Regions from separate parts of the Kitasatospora sp. NPDC086009 genome, predicted to be linked through region 3. Evidence: riboswitches for the same ligand, from Rfam matches in the RefSeq annotation. Region 3 holds a riboswitch; each other region holds the start of a gene.

Region 1 (4,557 bases), on a different contig from region 3:
GTGTTCGACGGCCAGGACCTCGACGTGCCGGTGATCCTGGCGCCGCCGCGCGGGGTCCGGGTGCGGTTCAGCCGGACCGGGGAGACCGCCGACGAACTGATCCGCCGCCTGGTGCGGGCCGAGCCGCAGGGCCGGCCGGTGGTGGTGGTCTCCACCGACCGGGAGGTCGCGGAGGGCGTGCGGAAGGCGGGCGCGCGCCCTGTAGCCTCGGTGCTGCTGCTGAACCGACTGGCCCGGCCCTGACCTCGGCCGGGGGTCGGCCGGCAGGGGATGACGCCTGGTCAGCGCCCGGTTTGCGGGGATGTGTGGATCCCGTGAAGTCATGGCGGGGGGCGGGAGTTCACGCCATCGGGGGAGTGGCGCAAAGCGTGGATCTTCACTAGGGTCTGGCGTCAAACCTATTTTCCGGATTCTCACTCGTTCGGGTGAGTCCGTTGGAAGAAGGAGCCGGTCACTTGGCCACCCACCGCCGTCCCAAGCAGTCGAGCCGTGCACGGGTCACCGTGCTGACCGCTGCCGCTGCGACCGCGGTCGCCCTCTCGGCCCAGGTCAGCGCCCACGCCGCGCCCAGCCCGTCCCCCAAGAAGGAGGACGTGAAGGCGCAGGTCGACCAGCTGCAGGAGGAGGCCGAGCAGGCCACCGAGAAGTTCAACGGTGCCAAGGAGCGGGCGGACCAGCTGCGCAAGCAGGCGGACCAGCTCCAGGACCAGGTGGCTCGCGGCCAGGACCAGATGACCCAGCTTCAGGGCGGGCTGGCCGAGGTCGCGGCCGAGCAGTACCGGACCGGCGGCATCGACCCGTCCGTCCAGCTGATGCTCGCCTCCGACCCGTCCGGCTACCTGGACAAGGCCGCCAGCGTCCAGCAGGCCAGCTCCAGCCAGACCGAGGCGCTCAAGGGCCTGCAGGACCAGCAGCGCCGGCTGGACCAGCAGAAGGCCGAGGCGGCCGCCGTCCTCGCCTCGCTGGACAGCACGACCAAGGACCTGAACCAGTCCAAGGCCGAGGTCAACAAGAAGCTCAAGGAAGCCCAGGACCTGCTGAACTCGCTCAGCGCCGCCGACCGGGCCGCGCTGAAGGCCGCCCAGCAGCAGGCCGACCGGGCCTCGCGCGGCAGCGAGCGCACCGACCTGAGCAGCCTCCCGCAGGGCAGCGGCTTCGCCGGGCAGGCCGTCGCCAACGCGATGAGCAAGCAGGGTTCGCCGTACGTCTGGAGCGCGGTCGGCCCGAACTCCTTCGACTGCTCCGGTCTGATGGTCTGGTCGTACGCGAAGGCCGGCGTCTCGCTGCCGCGCACCTCGCAGGCGCAGGCCAACTACGGCTCGAAGGTGGCCTCGCTGGCCGACGCCCAGCCGGGCGACCTCATCATCTACCGCCCGGACCGCAGCCACGTCGGGATGTACATCGGCAACGGGATGGTGGTCCACGCGCCGCACACCGGTGACGTGGTGAAGGTGATGAAGGCCGACGCGATGCCGATCAACGCGATCCGCCGGGTCTGACGGACCGACATGCCCACGGGCCGGGATCCGGCCCTGTGATCCGCGCCACCCCCGGAACCGGGGGTGGCGTCGGTGTCTGCGGCCGCATCATGACAAACGATCAGCTCCATGTGGGCGCGTGATCACACCCGGTCATATTCACAAATGAACTTGGATATTCTTCCGGCATTTTTCTGACAAGGATTTGAACGGATCACGGTTCTGTTACTAGGGTCGTGCCTCGAACCACCGCACAGTCGATCACCCAGCAGGGGTGGCGGCGGAGGTTTACCGCCGAGTTCGTGAAGCAGCGGGGCAGAGCATCTGCCCGTCGGGGAGTCCAGTAGTCGGGGGCGCTGTGGAACGGAGCCGGGGAACCATGTTCCTCCGGGGTGAATCGGCGCCAGGTCGACCGTCGTGCGGTCGGTGAGGCGTCGTAGGGCACGCTTCCGGCCCGAACCCGTCAGCTCACCCGGTAGGCGGACGTAGGAAGAAGGAGTCCGCCTTCGTGGCGTCCCATCGTCGTCCCAAGCCCGCCGGCCGCGCCCGGGTCTCGATTCTGACCGGTGTCGCCGCCGCGGCGGTCGCGCTCTCCGCGCAGTCCGGCGCCCACGCCGACCCGACGCCGACCAAGGATCAGGTCAAGGAGCAGATCGACCAGCTCAACGAGCAGGCCGAGCAGGCCACCGAGAAGCTCAACGGTGCCCAGGCCAAGCAGCAGGAGCTGCAGAAGCAGGTCGGTGAGCTGCAGGACAAGGTGGCCCGTCAGCAGGCCGCGGTGACCGAGGCCCAGGGCGGTCTCGCCGAGATCGCCGGCGAGCAGTACCGCAACGGCGGCATATCGCCGACCGTGCAGCTGATGCTCTCGTCCAGCCCGGACAGCTTCCTCAGCCAGGCCGGCGCCATCAACCAGGCCGGCAGCACGCAGTCCGGTGCGCTGAAGGACCTCCAGGAGCAGCAGCGCAGGCTCGACCAGGACCGCAACGAGGCCCAGGGCAAGCTCGGCGAGCTCGAAGCCACCACCCAGCAGCTGAAGGCCTCCAAGGAGGAGGTCCAGGGCAAGCTGGCCAAGGCCCAGGACCTGTACAACTCGCTGTCCGAGCAGGAGCGCCAGGCGATGCGCGCGGCCGAGGAGAAGGCCGCCGCCGAGGCGAAGGCCAAGGCGGACGCCGCCAAGGCCGAGGCCAAGGCCAAGGCGGACGCCGACCGCGCCTCCCGCGACAACACCCGCGACCAGCTGCCCGCCCCGTCGTCGCCGGCCGCCAAGCCCGCCGCCGCGGCCGCCGCGCCGTCCGCGCCCGCCGCCAACGGCTCGCGCGCCGCCGCCGCGATCGCCGCCGCGGAGAGCAAGCTGGGCGCCCCGTACGTCTACGGCGCGGCCGGTCCGAGCTCCTTCGACTGCTCCGGCCTGACCAGCTGGGCCTACGCCCAGGCGGACGTGTCGCTGCCGCGCACCTCGCAGTCCCAGGCCACCGCCGGTACCAACGTGGGCACCAATATCGCCAACGCCCAGCCCGGCGACCTGATCATCTACCGTGCGGACCGCAGCCACGTCGCGCTCTACGTCGGCGGCGGCCAGGTCATCCACGCGCCGAAGCCCGGCGCGAACGTCCGGTACGAGACCGCCAGCATGCTGCCGATCTCGGCCATCGTGCGCGTCTGATCCGACGTCTGCTCCCGCAGGCCCGGTCTCCCCTCGTGGGAGGCCGGGCCTGCGGCTTTCGTGCTGGACCGTGCTGATGTCCGATTGCGGGTCAAATATTCGGGTTGGGAGGGGTTTGGACTCGCTCGCCCGGACTCGCTAACGTCTGCCACCGGACTCCCGCTCGACAGCCGCCCGCACCGGTGCGGCGGCGGGGCCGGGTCGCAGGATCGGAGTTACCGTCGTATGGCCGTGCACCGCCGTTCCCCCCTGCCGGGCGCGTTCGCCCGTGCGCTGGTGCTGACCGCCGCGGCCACCACCGCGCTGGGGGTGGCCACGGGGGGTGCCGCCCAGGCCGCCCCGGGCACGCCGGACGGGCCGTCGAACCGCAAGGACGTCAAGGCGCAGGTGGAACAGCTGTACGACGAGGCCGAGCAGGCCTCGGAGAAGTACAACGCCGCACTGGACGTCCAGCAGCGCCTCCAGCACGAGACCGGCACGCTCCAGCAGCAGGTCGCCGTCGCCCAGGGCGAGCTCAACGAGCTCCGCGGCGACCTCGCCACCGTGGCCGGCGCCGAGTACCGGGGCGGCGGGATGGCGCAGACCGTCCAGCTGATGCTCTCCACCGACCCGGAGGGCTACCTCTCCAAGGCCCGCAGCCTGGACCAGGCCGCCGAGCGGCAGAACGAGACGCTGCACGAGGTGGTGGCCCGTCAGCGCCGGCTCGACCAGCGCCGGTCGGAGGCCTCGATGAAGCTCTCCGAGCTGGAGGAGACCCGCCGGGCCCTGGCCGAGAGCAAGCAGCAGATCCAGCAGCGGCTGGCCAAGGCGCAGCGGCTGCTCAACAGCCTGGGGGCGGGCGAGCGGGCCCGGATGGTGGCCCAGGACGCCCGCGAGGCCGAGCAGCGGGCCACCCGCGGCACCGACCGCCTCGACCTGGGCACGGCCCCGCCCGCCTCCGAACGCGGCGCGGCCGCGCTGGCCGCCGCCGTGCGGATGATCGGTTCGCCCTATGTGTACGGATCCGCCGGGCCCCGCGCGTTCGACTGTTCCGGTCTGATGTACTGGAGCTGGCGGCAGGCCGGAGTGACCCTGCCGCGCACCTCGCAGGCCCAGGCGTACGCCGGCCGGCGGGTCAGCATCTCCGACGCGCGACCGGGAGACCTGGTGATCTTCTACCGGGACAGGCACCACGTCGGCATGTACGCCGGCGGCGGGGTGATCGTGCACGCCCCCTACCCGGGCGCCAAGGTCCGCTACGAGAGCGTCAACGCGATGCCCGTCGCGGAGGTGATCCGGCTCTGAGCCGGCCCGTCCCGACCCCTCCTGCCGACGCCGTGACACGCCGCCGCGCACTGTCCCGGCGCGGGGCCCTGCTGCTCGCGGCGGGCGGACTGGCCCAGCTGTCGCTGCCCCGGGCGGCTCCGGCGGCCTCAG
Region 2 (4,557 bases), on a different contig from region 3:
GTGATGGTGCTGATGCGCCCCTCGCCCGCCCTCCCGCAGGACACCGAGTGCGAGGACATCCCGGGCGGCGCGCAGTCGGAGACGTACTTCACCAAGGACGTCCCGGCCGCGATCCAGGCGACCTACCGGGTCTCCTCGGATCCGCAGGCCTGGGGCTTCATGGGCAACTCGACCGGCGGCTACTGCGCCCTCAAGCTCGCCATGCGGCACCCGGAGGTCTTCCCGACCGCCGTCTCGCTCTCCGGCTACTACCAGGCCGCCGACGACCCGACCACCGGCGACCTCTTCCGGGGCAGCCAGCAGCGTCGCAACGAGGCGGACCTGATGTGGCGGCTGAAGAACCTGCCGCAGCCCGGGGTGTCCGTCCTGCTGGCCGGGACCAGGGAGGGCGACGGCGACTACCGCCGGGACACCGAGGCCTTCGTGGCCGCCGCGCACGCGCCCATGAAGGTCTCCTACAGCATGATGAAGACCGGCGGCCACAACTTCGAGACCTGGAGCAGGCTGCTGCCGTCCTCGCTGGAGTGGCTCTCCCAGCACCTCAAGGTGCCGAGCCACACGGTCTGACCACCGCCGGGCCCGCCCGCCCGGCCAGAACGCCCGGATACCAGCGCGCCCGGTCACCAGGACGCCAGGACACTGGCGCCCCGGACCGGTCTCAGGCCACCGGCTCCAGCGTCCCGGTGTGCAGCTCGCCGACCCGGCCGCCCTCGCCCTCGTACGTCCAGAACGCGCGCACCGTCAGCCTGCCGAGGTCCATCACGTGGCTGACGGTGATGCCGCTCTGCTCGGTCCAGCTGACGAAGTACAGCTCCGGCCCGATCTCGGCGATGTGCAGCGCGACGTCCTCCCACTGGCCCGCCGACTCGCCGAGGCCCTCCCAGCGCAGCCGCTTGCCGTCGGGCGAGTAGGCGTTGCGGAAGGCCGCGCCGTTGTCGACCTGGAAGAGGTAGGTACGGCCGGCGAAGGCGGGCAGGGGCGCGGTCATGGCGGAGCGGGTCCTCGTCTCTCGTCTGTGCGGTACGGCTGGACTCCCAACCTATCCGACCGGCCGACCTTCGCGGCGGACATGCGGGCACCCGGCCCCGGAGCGGACACCGGGCCGGCGCCGCGCCCACCCCGGCGCCGCGCCCACCCCGGCCGGACCTCCGCCACCCGCTCGCCGGCCCGCCGCCGACCCCGTCGGCCGCCCCGCGCCCGCCCCACGCCCGCCCCCACGCTCGCCCCACGCCCCGCCCCGTCTCCAACTGATCAACTTCCCCGGTGACTTGATCCACTCCGGACGGCTCGCACTGTGAGCTGCGCGACAACACCCCCCGTCGGCTTGTCGACATTCGAGCGGCCTGCCTAGCCTGCACGAGTCCGTCTTCGCGGACCCCGCCGTCGGGACGCCGAGTCCTGTCCACCCGCCGGTCGGCAGTCGAGCACCGCAGCGGACGGGAGCGGGGGACCCAGGTCAGTGCCCGGCCCACGCGCTCGCGCGTGCGGACCGAGGCTAGGGGTGAAGCCGCTCCCACAGGCGGCCGGGCAACCTCAGCCCGAACCCGACAGCTCACCTCGCAGGCGTCTACAGAGGACTCCGCCATGCAGAAGCCTGCCCGGCGCGCGACCCCGCGCCACGCCCGCCCCTCCCACCGAGGCCGCAAGGCCGCCTTCGCCGCCACCGGAGCGCTCGCCATCAGCGGCGCCGGCCTGCTCGGCGTCCCGGCGCTCACCGGCGCCCAGGCGGCCACCGCGCCGACCGTCACCCAGGACAGGCTCGCCCCGGCCACCATGGTCGCGGGCAAGGCCACCACGGCCGCGCTGACCGTCCACTCCTCGTCCTGCTTCACGGCCAAGACCGTCGGCGTCGGCGTCCGCGACGCGGCCGGGCGCAACCTCGACTTCCCCGGCAACGTCTCCAACGCGCAGATCTGCCCCAGCGGCCTGTCGATCACCACCGGTGCCCGCACCCTGCCCGCCGGGACGTACACCCAGTTCGGCTTCTGGCAGGACCTCGGCGGTACCTGGCACAACCTGCCCTCGCGCCAGCTCGCGGTCTCCGACGCGACCGTCGCCCCCGCCCCGAGCCCGACCGCCACCCCCAAGCCCACCCCGACGCCGTCACCCACCGCGACCGCCACGCCGTCGCCCACCGCCCCGGCCCCCACCGCGCCGGCGACCGGCGCCCCGGTCGCCGGGAAGTCGCTGACCTGGTCGGACGAGTTCAACGGCCCGATCGCCTACGGCTCGCGCTGGACGGGTGACAAGAGCAGCGCCTACCACTACGGCAACCACAACCCGGACGACAACAAGCTCGACTGGCTGAACAAGAACAACGTCTCGGTGGCCGGCGGCGTCGCCACGTTCACCGCCAAGCCGGGCGCCAACACGCTGGAGAACGGCAAGAAGTCCTGGGACACCGGGCTGCTCACCACCGAGTACTCCAGCGAGGGTTTCCAGGTGAAGACCGGCGACTACGCCGAGACCCGGGTCAAGCTCCCGGCCGGCACGGGCGCCTGGCCGGCCCTGTGGACCTGGAAGAACGGCAACGGGGAGATCGACTCCTTCGAGTACCACCCCGACAACCCGAACCTGCTGGAGCTGACCAACCACGTCAACCCGGGCCACCTGTACTACACCGACGCCAAGGCGATCGCGAAGGACGGCTGGGTCACCATCGGCACCCACTACGGCGCCACCTCGGTCGACTGGTACGTCAACGGTACGAAGGTGTTCTCGGACGGCAAGGGCGTCGGCGCCAACTGGTCCGCGTACCTGATCCTCAACCTGTCCCTGAGTGCAGGGCAGTACCACGCCGCGCCGCAGGGCACGGCCCCGATCACCTTCGCCGCGGACTACGTCCGGGTCTACCGCTAGGAAGCCACGCGCGGGGGCCGCCTGGACGGGATCCGGGCGACCCCCACGCGGCTCCGGTGGCCCCGCTCAGCCGCGGGTGCTCTCCACGACGTGGACCGTGAACGGCTGGCGGTTGTTCGCCTCGTTCCGGTCGTCGTCGCTGCGCACCGCCACGTAGCCGCCGTCCAGATCGCCGAGGGGGACGGTGGAGGCCACCCGGAGCGGGATCAGTGCGGTCGCGGTCCGGTACCGCTTCAGCCCGGCCGGGAAGGTGCAGCGCACCCGGTGGCCGTTCTGGAACTCGTAGCAGTTGTCCGGGAAGAACGGGGCCTCGGCCGTCACGCCCTCCGGCAGGGTGATCACCACGGTGAACGCGGAGGCGGTCCGGTCCGGCCCGTCGTTGGCGATGAAGGCGTGCAGCGTCGTGGTACCGCCGGGCGCGACGGGGTCCGGGTCCAGCCGGATCACCTCCAGGTCGGAGTCGGACGGCTTCGCCGCCGCGACCGCCGGTTCGGCGCTCGGTGCGGGCTCGTCGGTCGGACACGCCAGGGCGGTCCCGCCGACCATCGCCACCAGGGCGCATCCCACCGTCAGTGACCTGCCCAGAATTCCCCGTACGGACGTACTACGCGACATCGCGCTCACCCTGCCCTTGTCTTCCGGCGCCCCGCACCGTCGCGGGGCGCGCACGGACTCAGCGTGAGCGATCGGTACTCCCAGGCAGGTCCGACCCGCCCTCGGGCCGCCCGAACGGGCGAACTCCGGGCGAGCCGCGCCGGTGTCCCTTGCGGGGCGGTGGTGATGACGCCGCGTCAGGGGGCGAGGACCTGCCCCAGCCGGGCCGCGATCTGGTGCATCACGGGGACGAGCGAGGCCGCGCCGGCCTGCTCCTCCAGCGCCCGGATCCGGGCCTCCGGGCCGGAGACGGAGAGCGCCGTCGGCGTCGGCGCGCCGGGTACCGCGAGCGCGATGCAGCGCACCCCGATCTCCTGCTCCTGGTCGTCCACCACGTAGCCGCGCTCACGCGCCTGCGCCAACTGGACCAGCAGCTCCTGCGGGTCGGTCACGGTGTAGGAGGTGTGCGCCGGCAGCGGGTTCGGGCCGAGCACGGCCCGCGCCTCCTCCTCGGGCAGCTGGGCCAGCAGCGCCTTGCCGACGCCCGTGCAGTGCGGCTGCACCCGGCGGCCGACCTCGGTGAACATCCGCATCGAGCGCCGCGACTGCACCTGTCCGACGTACACCACCTCGCCGCCCTCCAGCACGGCCAGGTTCGCCGTCTCGCCGGTGGCCTCCATCAGTTCGGCCAGGTAGGGGCGGGCCCAGCTGCCGAGCAGTCGCCCGGCCGTCTCACCGAGCCGGATCAGCCGGGGGCCCAGGGTGTAGCGGCGCGCGGTGTCCTGGCGGACATAGCCCTGCTGCACGAGGGTACGAACCAGGCGGTGGATCGTGGGCATCGGCAGCCCGGAGGAGGTGGAGAGCTCACTGAGCGTCGCCACGCCGCCGGAGTCGGCCAGCGCCTCCAGCAGCAGGAAGGCGCGCTCGACGGACTGCACGCCGCCGCTCGCGCGGTCCGGACCCGTCGTCGATGCTGTGTCGGGGGTCGCAACCACCGGCGTTCCCTTCGCTGTCGGGGGAGGAGTAGAGTCCCAGCGATCACCTCAACAAACCGTTGAAATTCTGTATCGCGGAAACTAGTCTCCACCTTACAGAATCGAACCC
Region 3 (4,557 bases):
CAGGTCCATGGGATTTCCCGGCCTTTCCGTCGCCTTGTCGGGCACCCAATTCTTCATACCTCATTTCCGATGCCGGTGAAGGGTGACCCGGACGGCGCACCGGTGCCGGGGAGCGGACGCCGGTGGTGCCCTGCCCGGCCGCTCCGACCGGGTGGTCCGCCGTGGTCCGGCCGGCCCGCCGCGCGGGGTGCGCCGGGTGCGGCGCCCGGCCGGGGGAACTCACGGAGCCCGGGCGCGCGGTGGGGGCGGGGCTCAGGCCCCGGGCCAGTTCCGGAGGCCGCCGGTGAGGAGGGTGATCAGGCGGTCCTGGGTGTCGGAGAGGTTCTCGGCGAGCTGGAACCCGCCGCCGATCGACAGCGAGGCGAAGCCGTGGGCGACCGAGCGGACGGTCCGGGCGGCGTGGACGGCCTCGGAGCCCTCCAGCCCGTAGCCGCGGAGCACCGCGAGGATCACCCCGACCAGCCGGCCGCCCGCCCTGGTCAGGTCGTCGTCCGGCTGCGGGGCCTGCGGCAGCGCGGTGTACCGGTGCGGGTACTCGGTGGCGTAGCCGTGGTAGGCCCGCAGGACGGCGGCGACGGCGTCGTCCCCGCCGCGGCCGAGGGCGGCCTCGGCGAGCCGGTCGGCGAGTTCCTCGGTGACCCGGACGGCGATCAGCCGGCGCAGCTCGGCGAGTCCGCCGCTGACGTGCTTGTACAGCGAGGGGGTGGCCACCTGGGCCCGTCCGGCGACGGCGGCCAGGGTGAGGGCCTCGGGGCCCTGTTCGTCGATGAGGGCGAGGGCGTGGTCGACGACCTGCTCGGGGGTCAGTCCGACTCGGGGCATGGTGCGGTCTCCGTGGGCGAGGTAGCGGGCGGGCTCGGGCCGGCGCGGCGCGGAAGGGCGGGCTCAGGCCAGCTCGGCGAGGAAGGGCAGCAGGGCGTCGGCGGTGGCCTGCGGCCGGTCGGCCATCGGGTAGTGCCCGGAGCCCTCGACCATCACCTTGCGGCCGTTCAGCGCGGCGGCCTGCCGGTCGGCGACCAGCTCGGGGTCGGGGAAGTCGGGGTCCTTGGTGCCCATCAGGACCAGCGCCGGGCAGCTCACGGCGGCGGTCCAGCCGTTCGGCGCGGAGTCCCCGCGCACGTAGCCCCGGGTGGCCTGCTTGCGGCCCGGCGTGCGCATCGCGGCGACCAGTCCGTCCACGTAGGCGTCGAAGTCGGCCGGCTTGGGACCGGGGTACGCCATCTTGCGGTGGTAGAGGCCCCAGAACGCGGGCGAGTGCACCAGCAGGACGCCCATCACGCCGAACATCGCGCGCTGCAGCGCGTTCGGCGGCGGGTTCTCGACGAAGGCGTCCACCAGGACGATCCCGGCGACCCGCTCCGGCGCGTCCCCGGCCACCTTGACCACCGTCGCACCGGCGTAGGAGTTGCCGACCAGCGTGGCGCGGTCGATGCCGAGGTGGTCCAGCAGGGCGAGGACGTCGGTGGCGATCGCGGCCGGCGTGTAGTCGTCCCAGGCGATCGAGGACTCGCCGAAGCCGCGCAGGTCCAGGGTGATCACCCGGTGGCCCGCGGCCACCAGCAGCGGGCGCAGGTGCCGGTACGCGGCACGGCTGTCGAGCATCCCGGGGAGCAGGACGAGGGGGGCGCCGTCGCCCTGCTCGGTGTCGTCGAAGGCCAGCCGGCCGCCGGGGAGGTCGAGGTACTGGGTGCTGGGGGTGAAGGTGCCGGGCATGGGGGCCTCCTCGGTCCGCGGAGCTGTCGGCGTTGCACCGATAGCCATAAAGCTAAGGCTAATAGCCTTAGCCGTCAAGCCCTCGACCGGTCGGCCCCCGGGGGCGGCCCCGGTACCGCGGCTCAGACCCCCTCCACCTTGAACGGGTCGTGCTCGGCGAGCAGCTTCTCCAGCCGCGCCTGGTCCACCCGGGTGACGATCTCGTTGGTCTCCTGCCGGTCCCGGATCACCTTGGCCAGGGTGAAGGCGGAGGTGACGGTGTAGAGCAGGCCGACCGCGAGGAAGGCGCGGGTCCAGCCGCCGACCGGCAGATAGGCGATGCCGACGGCGAGGGCGCCGCCGGAGAGGGCGAAGGAGAGGACGGCCTGGAGGTGGTACGCGGCCGTGGTGCGTGACTGCATCGGTGCGTTCATGGCGCCAGGATGGCCGCGCCGGGAGTGCCGCACATGAGTAGGAGTACTCAAGTGGGGGGCCGTTCGTTGACGTCCCCTCACGTTCGGTGGTGTCAGTTGCCGTCGATCCGCCCAAATCGCCCATCAGGTCACGTACCGCCCGGGTAGTATCCGGCTGTCCCGAACGGACGGCTTGGAATCAGAGGCTCCTAGGATTAACGTTTGATAACGCAGCGCGGTTCGTAACGCCGTACCCAGACGGCACCGTGCGCCGTCGCCTAATCCCGCCGGCCGGCCTCCGGGCAGGCCAGGGAGCCGGGGAACCATGTTCCTTGGGGTGAATCGGCCGGGCCCAGGCCCAGCCGTAGGAGACCTTCCTGCTCCGAACCCGTCAGCTAACCCGGTAGGCGCGAAGGAAGGAAAGGAGCGCGCCTCCGTGGCGTCGTCGCACTCTCCGGCACACCTGCCCGGCTCCCCCGCCGGCACCCAGCTGCTCGACCACCCCTGGCCGCCCGCCCACCCGGGCGAGTTCGGCGGGTCCGGCGCCGAGACCGGGCCGCAGGCCCCCGACAGCAACCGGCACCGGATGCCCCGTCAGACCCGCGGCACCGCCCCGCTGCTCGGCGTCACCGCCGTGGCCGCCACCCTCGGGGCGACCGGCTTCGCCTCCGCCACCCCGGCCGCCGCCCCCGCCGTCGAGGTCCCGGACGAGACCCCGGTCGCGCTCGCCGCGGACCCGGGCCTCGCGCTCGCCGCCCGGATCCAGCAGCAGGCCGACAGCCAGCGCACCGCCGCCGAGGAGGGCGCCCGGCTGCAGGCCGCCAAGGAGGCCGAGGTCAAGCGCGCGGCCCAGCAGCAGGAGGCCAAGCAGGCCGCCGAGGAGGCCGAGAAGGCCAAGCTCGCCGCCATCGAGCTGCCGGTGCGCGACTACCACCTCTCGGCCCACTACGGCCAGAGCGCCTCCTACTGGGCCCACCTGCACACCGGCCTGGACTTCGCCGCCGACACCGGCACCCCGGTCTACGCGGTCGGCCAGGGCACCATCACCTCGGCCGGCTGGGCCGGGTCGTACGGCTACCGGATCGTCGAGACGCTGCCCGACGGCACCGAGATCTGGTACTGCCACCTCTCCTCGATCATCAAGGGCTCCGGCAAGGTCGTCCCCGGCCAGCAGCTCGGCAAGGTGGGGGCCACCGGCAACGTCACCGGCCCGCACCTGCACCTGGAGGTGCGCCCCGGCGGCGGTGCCCCGGTCGACCCGGAGAGCTGGTTCGAGCAGCGCGGCGTGACCCCCTGACCGGCGTCACCTTCTGACAGCCCGCCGCGGTGCCCCGGTCGTCGTCACGACGGCCGGGGCACCGTCGCGTCTCAGGCCCCGGCGGCCGCGTCGGCCCCGTCCGGCCGGTCGGCGGACCCGTGCACGTGCACGTGCCCGTCCCCGGGCGCGTAGCCGTCCTCGTCCCCGTACTCGTGCCCGTACTCGTCCCCGTACTCCCCGGCCTCCTCCGCCTCGCCGGGTGCCCCGGGCAGCTGCGCCAGGTACGCGTCGATCTCCTCCTGGCCCGGCTCCGGGGCCAGCTCCGGGAACTCCTCCACCAGCAGCCGCGGCAGCCCCGGCACCGTCCACTCGCCGAAGAGGTCCAGCGCGGCCTCGACGGCGGCCTCCTCGAACGCCCCGAAGTCCCCGGCCAGCTCGTCGGGCATCGGCCGGCCCTGCGCGGTGAGCTCCTCCAGGTTGCGGTAGCTGCGCCGCATCAGCCCCTGCTCCAGCAGCCGCCGGGCACCGTCGGTGGCCATCCCGACGCTGAGCGGCCGGGCGCCGTCCCAGCCCCCGTCGTCCACCGGGTCCAGCGCGCCCGTCGCCTCCAGCCGCTCGTAGGCGGCCGCCCGGTCCTCCGGCGCCAGCTCCCGGAACGCCTCCAGCCAGGCCCGGACCGCCGCCCCGTCGGCCGGGTCCACCCCGTCCGCGCGCAGCAGCAGCGTGTACAGCCGGGGCCAGGTCACCAGGTCGGCGCGGCGCAGCAGCCCGGCGGCCACCTCGCCCTGCCACTCGGCCTCCGCGTGCAGCCGCTCCTGCCGCTTGGCGTTCAGCCGCTTCGCCGCCCGCTGGTGGTCGATCAGCAGCCGCACCGCGGCGCCGTACGCCAGCGGGTCCTGCTCCGGCTCGGGCTGGACGTACAGGTAGAGCCGCTCGTACAGCAGTTGTTCCACGGCGTCCGAGGTCAGCTCCGGCCAGCCGTCACGCATCCTGCCCTCACCCAGCTCCAGCAGCGCCAGCACCGCCCGCACCGGCGCCTCGGCCACCGGCGGGTGGCCGTGCGCCTGGGCCCAGGCGAGCAGTTCGGCGGCTTTGGTGCGCGGGGCGAGCCGCAGGTCTTCTTCTTCCATGTCACGTAAGGTAACCGGAAAGCCCGGGTAGGGTCGGCAGGCATGGTCCCCGTCCGACTCACCG
Region 4 (4,557 bases), on a different contig from region 3:
GGTAGACCTCGACGCCCCAGCGGACGGCCTCGGAGAAGGACTCCGCGCCGATCGGAGCGATCATGAACTCCTGGATGTCGACGTTGGAGTCCGCGTGCGAGCCACCGTTGAGGATGTTCATCATCGGGACGGGCAGGACGTGGGCGTTCGGGCCGCCCAGGTAGCGGAACAGCGGCAGGTCGCTGGCCTCGGAGGCGGCGTGCGCCACGGCGAGCGAGACGCCCAGGATCGCGTTGGCGCCGAGCGAGGACTTGTCCGGCGTGGCGTCCAGGTCGAGCATGGCCTGGTCGATCAGGCGCTGCTCGGTGGCGTCGTAGCCGACCAGCTCGGGGCCGATCTGCTCGATGACGGCCAGGACGGCCTTCTCCACGCCCTTGCCGAAGTAGCGGTTCTTGTCACCGTCGCGAAGCTCCAGCGCCTCGAAGGCACCGGTGGAGGCACCCGACGGGACAGCGGCACGGCCGGTGCTGCCGTCGTCGAGGCCGACCTCGACCTCGACCGTGGGGTTGCCACGCGAGTCGAGAATCTCACGGGCTACGACGACATCGATGGACGGCACGAGGCATCTCCTAGCGGAAGCAGGTTCGGCTGACGATGGGTGCTGTCGGCCGGATGGTTGCGGAGTCGTTACGACCAGAGCCTAACCGCACGGGCTCCCGGGACCACGTCGGCCTCGGTCCCGTCTCAGCGTGTGGCCGGGCTACCCACCGGTAGTTCACCTGGTTGTCCCACGAAATGCGGCCGGATGCGGACGAAGGGGGCCGAACCGGCCCCCTTCGTGGCGTCACCGCAAGGGGAGTCACCACACGGGCGGTCAGCCGAGGTCGAGCTGCTGGCCCGGGAGGATCAGGTTGGGGTCGGTGCCGACGGTGCCGCGGTTGCCGTCGTACAGCGTCTGCCAGCCGCCCTCGACGCCCTGGGCGGCGGCGATCGTCGACAGGGTGTCACCGGACTGGACGGTGTAGCCGTGCCCGGTGCGCTGCTGGGCGGCGGGAGCGGCCGCGGCCGGGGCGCCGTGGGCGGCGGCGGGGCGGCTGTCCTGGCCCGCGTACCCGCTCGTCTGCTGGGTGGCCTGCTGACCGGCGTACTGCTGGTAGACGCTCTGGTGGCTGGTCCAGTACCAGGCGCCGTCGCTCTGGTACCAGAAGACCTTCGCGTCGGCGTCCCAGCCCGGCTGGCCGGCGAAGCCCGGAGCCCGGCCGTCCTGCTGGGCGGGCTGCTGGGCGGCGGGCTTCGGGGCCTGCTGCTGGGCCGGCTTCTGGGCGGGCTTCTGCGCCGGCTTCTGCGCGGGCTTCGACTGGGCCGGCTTGGCGGCGGCCGTCGGCTCGGCGTCCGAGGAGGTGTCGACCGAGGCCGCCGCCCCGCCCTTGGCCAGGCCCGCCTTCTGGGAGCAGACCGGCCAGGCGCCCGGCCCCTGCGAGGCGAGGACCTTCTCGGCGACCGAGATCTGCTGCGCCCGGCTGGCCTGGTGGGCCTGCGGCGCGTACGAGGTGCCGCCGAACGCCTTCCAGGTGCTGGAGGTGAACTGGAGGCCGCCGTAGAAGCCGTTGCCGGTGTTGATGCCCCAGTTGCCGCCGCTCTCGCACTGGGCGACCGCGTCCCAGGTCGAGGCCGGGGCGGCCGAGGCGCCGGTGGCGGTGAGGAGCGGCAGGGCGAGTCCGACGCCGGCCACGCCGGCAACGGCGATGGCCTTCTCGGTCTGGGTGCGACGACGGTGACGGCCGGTTCCGACGAAGAGCATGGGGAAGTCCTCTCCGCACGCCTGCGAGGTGAGCTGTCGGGTTCGGACCGGGAGGTGGCCCGGCCGCACGACGCGGACGCCTTCTGCCCGCGTGGGCGGCTTCACCCCAAGCCGTGGGGGACGGCAACAAACCTGGTTCCCCCGCCCCTGCCCAAGGGTTCTGGTCGGTTTCCCGTAACGCGGCGGGCAGGATTCGGCGTTCCGCGCACGAGGTCCGCAGCTGCGAACTCCAGGGAGGGTAGACAGATCCTCACATCAATAACAAGCTCATATCGCAGGTATCACACATAAATTACGGCGCGTGGCCGATCGCCTACCAACGACAGAGCTATGTCCGGTTTGATGCTGATTCATACCCGCTGCCAGGGCGTGTCGGCGACATCCCGTCAGCGTGTCGAGGTCTCGGCGCGACGAGATCGAGACACCACCGTGGGCGCCGGACGGATTTGCTCAGAGCCCGTCCACCGGTGCAGCGGAGGGCTTCTCGGGGGTGAATTCCACCGGGAGATCGCGCAGTCCACGCATGATCAGGCCACCGCGCCAGCGGAGCTCCTCCGGGCTGGCGGCGAGTCGCAGATCGGGCAACCGGGTGAGCAGGGTGGTGAGCGCCGCGCGCCCCTCCAACCGGGCCAGCGGCGCACCGATGCAGTAGTGGATGCCGTGCCCGAAGCCGAGGTGCGGGTTGTCCGTCCGGGCCAGGTCGAGGGTGTTCTCGTCGGCGAACCGCGCCGGGTCCCGGTCCGCCGCCGCGAGCACCACCAGCACCGGATCGCCGACCGGGATGTCCACGCCGCCGATGGTCAGCGGGCTGGTCGCGAACCGCCAGGTGGCGAGCTCCACCGGCCCGTCGTAGCGCAGGAGTTCCTCGATACCGGTCTCCAGCAGCGCGGTCTCGCCGCGGGCGATCGAGTCCTGGAGCAGCGCCCGCTGCCCGGGGTTGCGCAGCAGGGCGTAGGTGCCGTTGCCGATCAGGTTCACGGTCGTCTCGAACCCGGCGAAGAGGAGGATGAAGGCCATCGCCGCGGCCTCGTTCTCGGTCAGGTGCTCACCGTGGTCGCTGGCCCGGATCAGCCCCGAGATGAGGTCGTCGCCGGGATCGGCCCGCTTGCGGTGGATCAGCTCCGCCAGGTAGGCGCGCATCCGCTTGACGGCGCGTCCCACCCCGCCGCGCTGCCCGCTGCCATGGCGGATCATCATGCCCGCCCAGTCCCGGAAGTCGTCCTGGTCCTCGGCCGGCACGCCGAGCAGGTCGCAGATCGCGTAGATCGGCAGCGGGAAGGCGAACTCGTGGATCAGGTCCGCCGAGCCGCGCTCCGCGAAGCCGTCGATCAGCCGGTCGGTGAGCTGCTGCACCCGGGGCTCGAACTCCGCCACCCGGCGCGGCGTGAACGCCTTCGAGACCAGCCGGCGCAGCCGGGTGTGGTCCGGCGGGTCGATGTTCAGCAGGTGGGTCATCAGATTGGCCTGGCGCTCGCCGGGGATGCCGACCCGGCCGCTGCGGTGGGCGTGCCCGCTGTGGTGGGCCAGGTTCTTCGAGAGCCGGCTGTCGGCGAGCGCCTGCCGGGCGTCCGCGTACCTGGTCACCAGCCAGGCCTCGACCCCGCTCGGCAGGGTGGTGCGGTGCACCGGTTCGTGCTCCCGCAGCCACGCGTACGCCGGGTACGGGTCGGCGGCGAACTCCCAGGTGAAGAGCGGCGGGCGGGCTGAATCGGGCTGAACTGGCATGTGTCGACCGTATCCGGTGGGGAACCCCGGCGTGGCAGGCGTGAGCCTGGTCACCTGAGGGGTAATCCCTGTTGCGGAGGGTCAGGACCTGCCTACGATCCTCCGCAAGCAAAATGCGTGGGCGCCGGTGCGGAGCCGCCCACAGGGAGGAGCGCACCATGCGGGTCACCGGGGCAGTCGTGGTCATCGCCGTACTCGCCGGCGGGTCGGGAGCCGGCCTCGCCCGCCGGTTCACCGCCGCGGGCGCCTCCGGCGTCCTCATCGCCGACCAGCAGGTCGGCATCGCCGAGGACCTCGCCACCGAACTCGACCGGCCGGGCTGCCCGGTCGTCGGCGTCTGCGGCGACATCCGCCGCCCGAGCGACATCGCCGCCCTGGTCGACACCACCGAGAAGCACCTCGGCCCGATCGACCTGTTCTGCGTCGCCGGGCCGGGCGGCGAGCGCGTCCTCTCCCTCGCCGAGCTGCCGGACCACCTCGACCTGGAGCGACTGGCCGAACTGCTCGCCCTGGTCGGCGAGGCGATCGCCGAGGTCGTCGACGAGGTGGTCCCGGTGCAGCGCCGGGCGGTGGAGGACGTGGCGGCGGTCTGACGGGGGGCGCGGCGGTTCGCGGTGCGGGCGGCGTGCCCGGGCGGCGGTCGCGGTGCGGGCGTGCCCGGGCGCGGGTCTCGGCCCGGGCGTGCCCGGGCGGCGGTCGCGGTGCGGGCGTGCCCGGGCGCGGGCCTCGGCCCGGGCGTGCCCGGGCGGCGGTCGCGGTGCGGGCGTGCCCGGGCGCGGGTCTCGGGCGTGCTCCGGGGGCCGCTCGGGGCTACTCGGGCTTGAGCCCCTCGGCGGCGCGCACGGCGTCCCGGTAGCCGCGCGCGGCCGCCCGGAGCGCGGCGTCCACGTCCACCCCCGCGTCGAACGCCCGCTGCGCCACCGCGAGCAGCAGCCGGCCCGCCGACTCCGCCGTGAGCTCCGCGGGCAGCTCGTAGGCCGCGTCCGGCACACCGGTGAAGCCCGCCCGGCGCACCCGGGACACCAGCTTCGCCGCGTACGCCAGCGCGGGAAGACCGGCCGGCACGCCGTCCAGCACCGACTCGCGCTCCG

Evidence for each region. Region 3 has a riboswitch for cyclic di-AMP ahead of ACIF6L_RS05575 (M23 family metallopeptidase). Riboswitches for the same ligand answer to the same signal wherever they lie in the genome.
Region 1: linked by a shared signal. The riboswitch ahead of ACIF6L_RS07820 (NlpC/P60 family protein) and the one ahead of ACIF6L_RS05575 (M23 family metallopeptidase) in region 3 are both predicted to bind cyclic di-AMP.
Region 2: linked by a shared signal. The riboswitch ahead of ACIF6L_RS10250 (hypothetical protein) and the one ahead of ACIF6L_RS05575 (M23 family metallopeptidase) in region 3 are both predicted to bind cyclic di-AMP.
Region 4: linked by a shared signal. The riboswitch ahead of ACIF6L_RS25075 (transglycosylase family protein) and the one ahead of ACIF6L_RS05575 (M23 family metallopeptidase) in region 3 are both predicted to bind cyclic di-AMP.

The regions. Positions count from the first base shown of each region.
Region 1 covers NZ_JBITSA010000002.1:479,780-484,336, forward strand. The annotation lists gene ACIF6L_RS07810 (NYN domain-containing protein) at 1-243, shown strand, start outside; gene ACIF6L_RS07815 (NlpC/P60 family protein) at 456-1,499, shown strand; cyclic di-AMP (ydaO/yuaA leader) riboswitch at 1,823-1,976, shown strand; gene ACIF6L_RS07820 (NlpC/P60 family protein) at 1,987-3,141, shown strand; gene ACIF6L_RS07825 (NlpC/P60 family protein) at 3,367-4,425, shown strand; gene ACIF6L_RS07830 (hypothetical protein) at 4,458-4,557, shown strand, end outside.
Region 2 covers NZ_JBITSA010000003.1:239,452-244,008, reverse strand. The annotation lists gene ACIF6L_RS10260 (alpha/beta hydrolase) at 1-567, shown strand, start outside; gene ACIF6L_RS10255 (MoaF-related domain-containing protein) at 659-988, opposite strand; cyclic di-AMP (ydaO/yuaA leader) riboswitch at 1,457-1,580, shown strand; gene ACIF6L_RS10250 (hypothetical protein) at 1,585-2,859, shown strand; gene ACIF6L_RS10245 (hypothetical protein) at 2,926-3,426, opposite strand; gene ACIF6L_RS10240 (IclR family transcriptional regulator) at 3,651-4,448, opposite strand.
Region 3 covers NZ_JBITSA010000001.1:1,241,080-1,245,636, forward strand. The annotation lists gene ACIF6L_RS05555 (SpoIIE family protein phosphatase) at 1-9, opposite strand, end outside; gene ACIF6L_RS05560 (TetR/AcrR family transcriptional regulator) at 253-822, opposite strand; gene ACIF6L_RS05565 (alpha/beta fold hydrolase) at 886-1,713, opposite strand; gene ACIF6L_RS05570 (YiaA/YiaB family inner membrane protein) at 1,836-2,126, opposite strand; cyclic di-AMP (ydaO/yuaA leader) riboswitch at 2,371-2,529, shown strand; gene ACIF6L_RS05575 (M23 family metallopeptidase) at 2,542-3,402, shown strand; gene ACIF6L_RS05580 (hypothetical protein) at 3,474-4,493, opposite strand; gene ACIF6L_RS05585 (GNAT family N-acetyltransferase) at 4,536-4,557, shown strand, end outside.
Region 4 covers NZ_JBITSA010000012.1:7,506-12,062, forward strand. The annotation lists gene eno (phosphopyruvate hydratase) at 1-559, opposite strand, end outside; gene ACIF6L_RS25075 (transglycosylase family protein) at 815-1,741, opposite strand; cyclic di-AMP (ydaO/yuaA leader) riboswitch at 1,746-1,918, opposite strand; gene ACIF6L_RS25080 (cytochrome P450) at 2,192-3,466, opposite strand; gene ACIF6L_RS25085 (SDR family NAD(P)-dependent oxidoreductase) at 3,625-4,059, shown strand; gene ACIF6L_RS25090 (MazG family protein) at 4,277-4,557, opposite strand, start outside.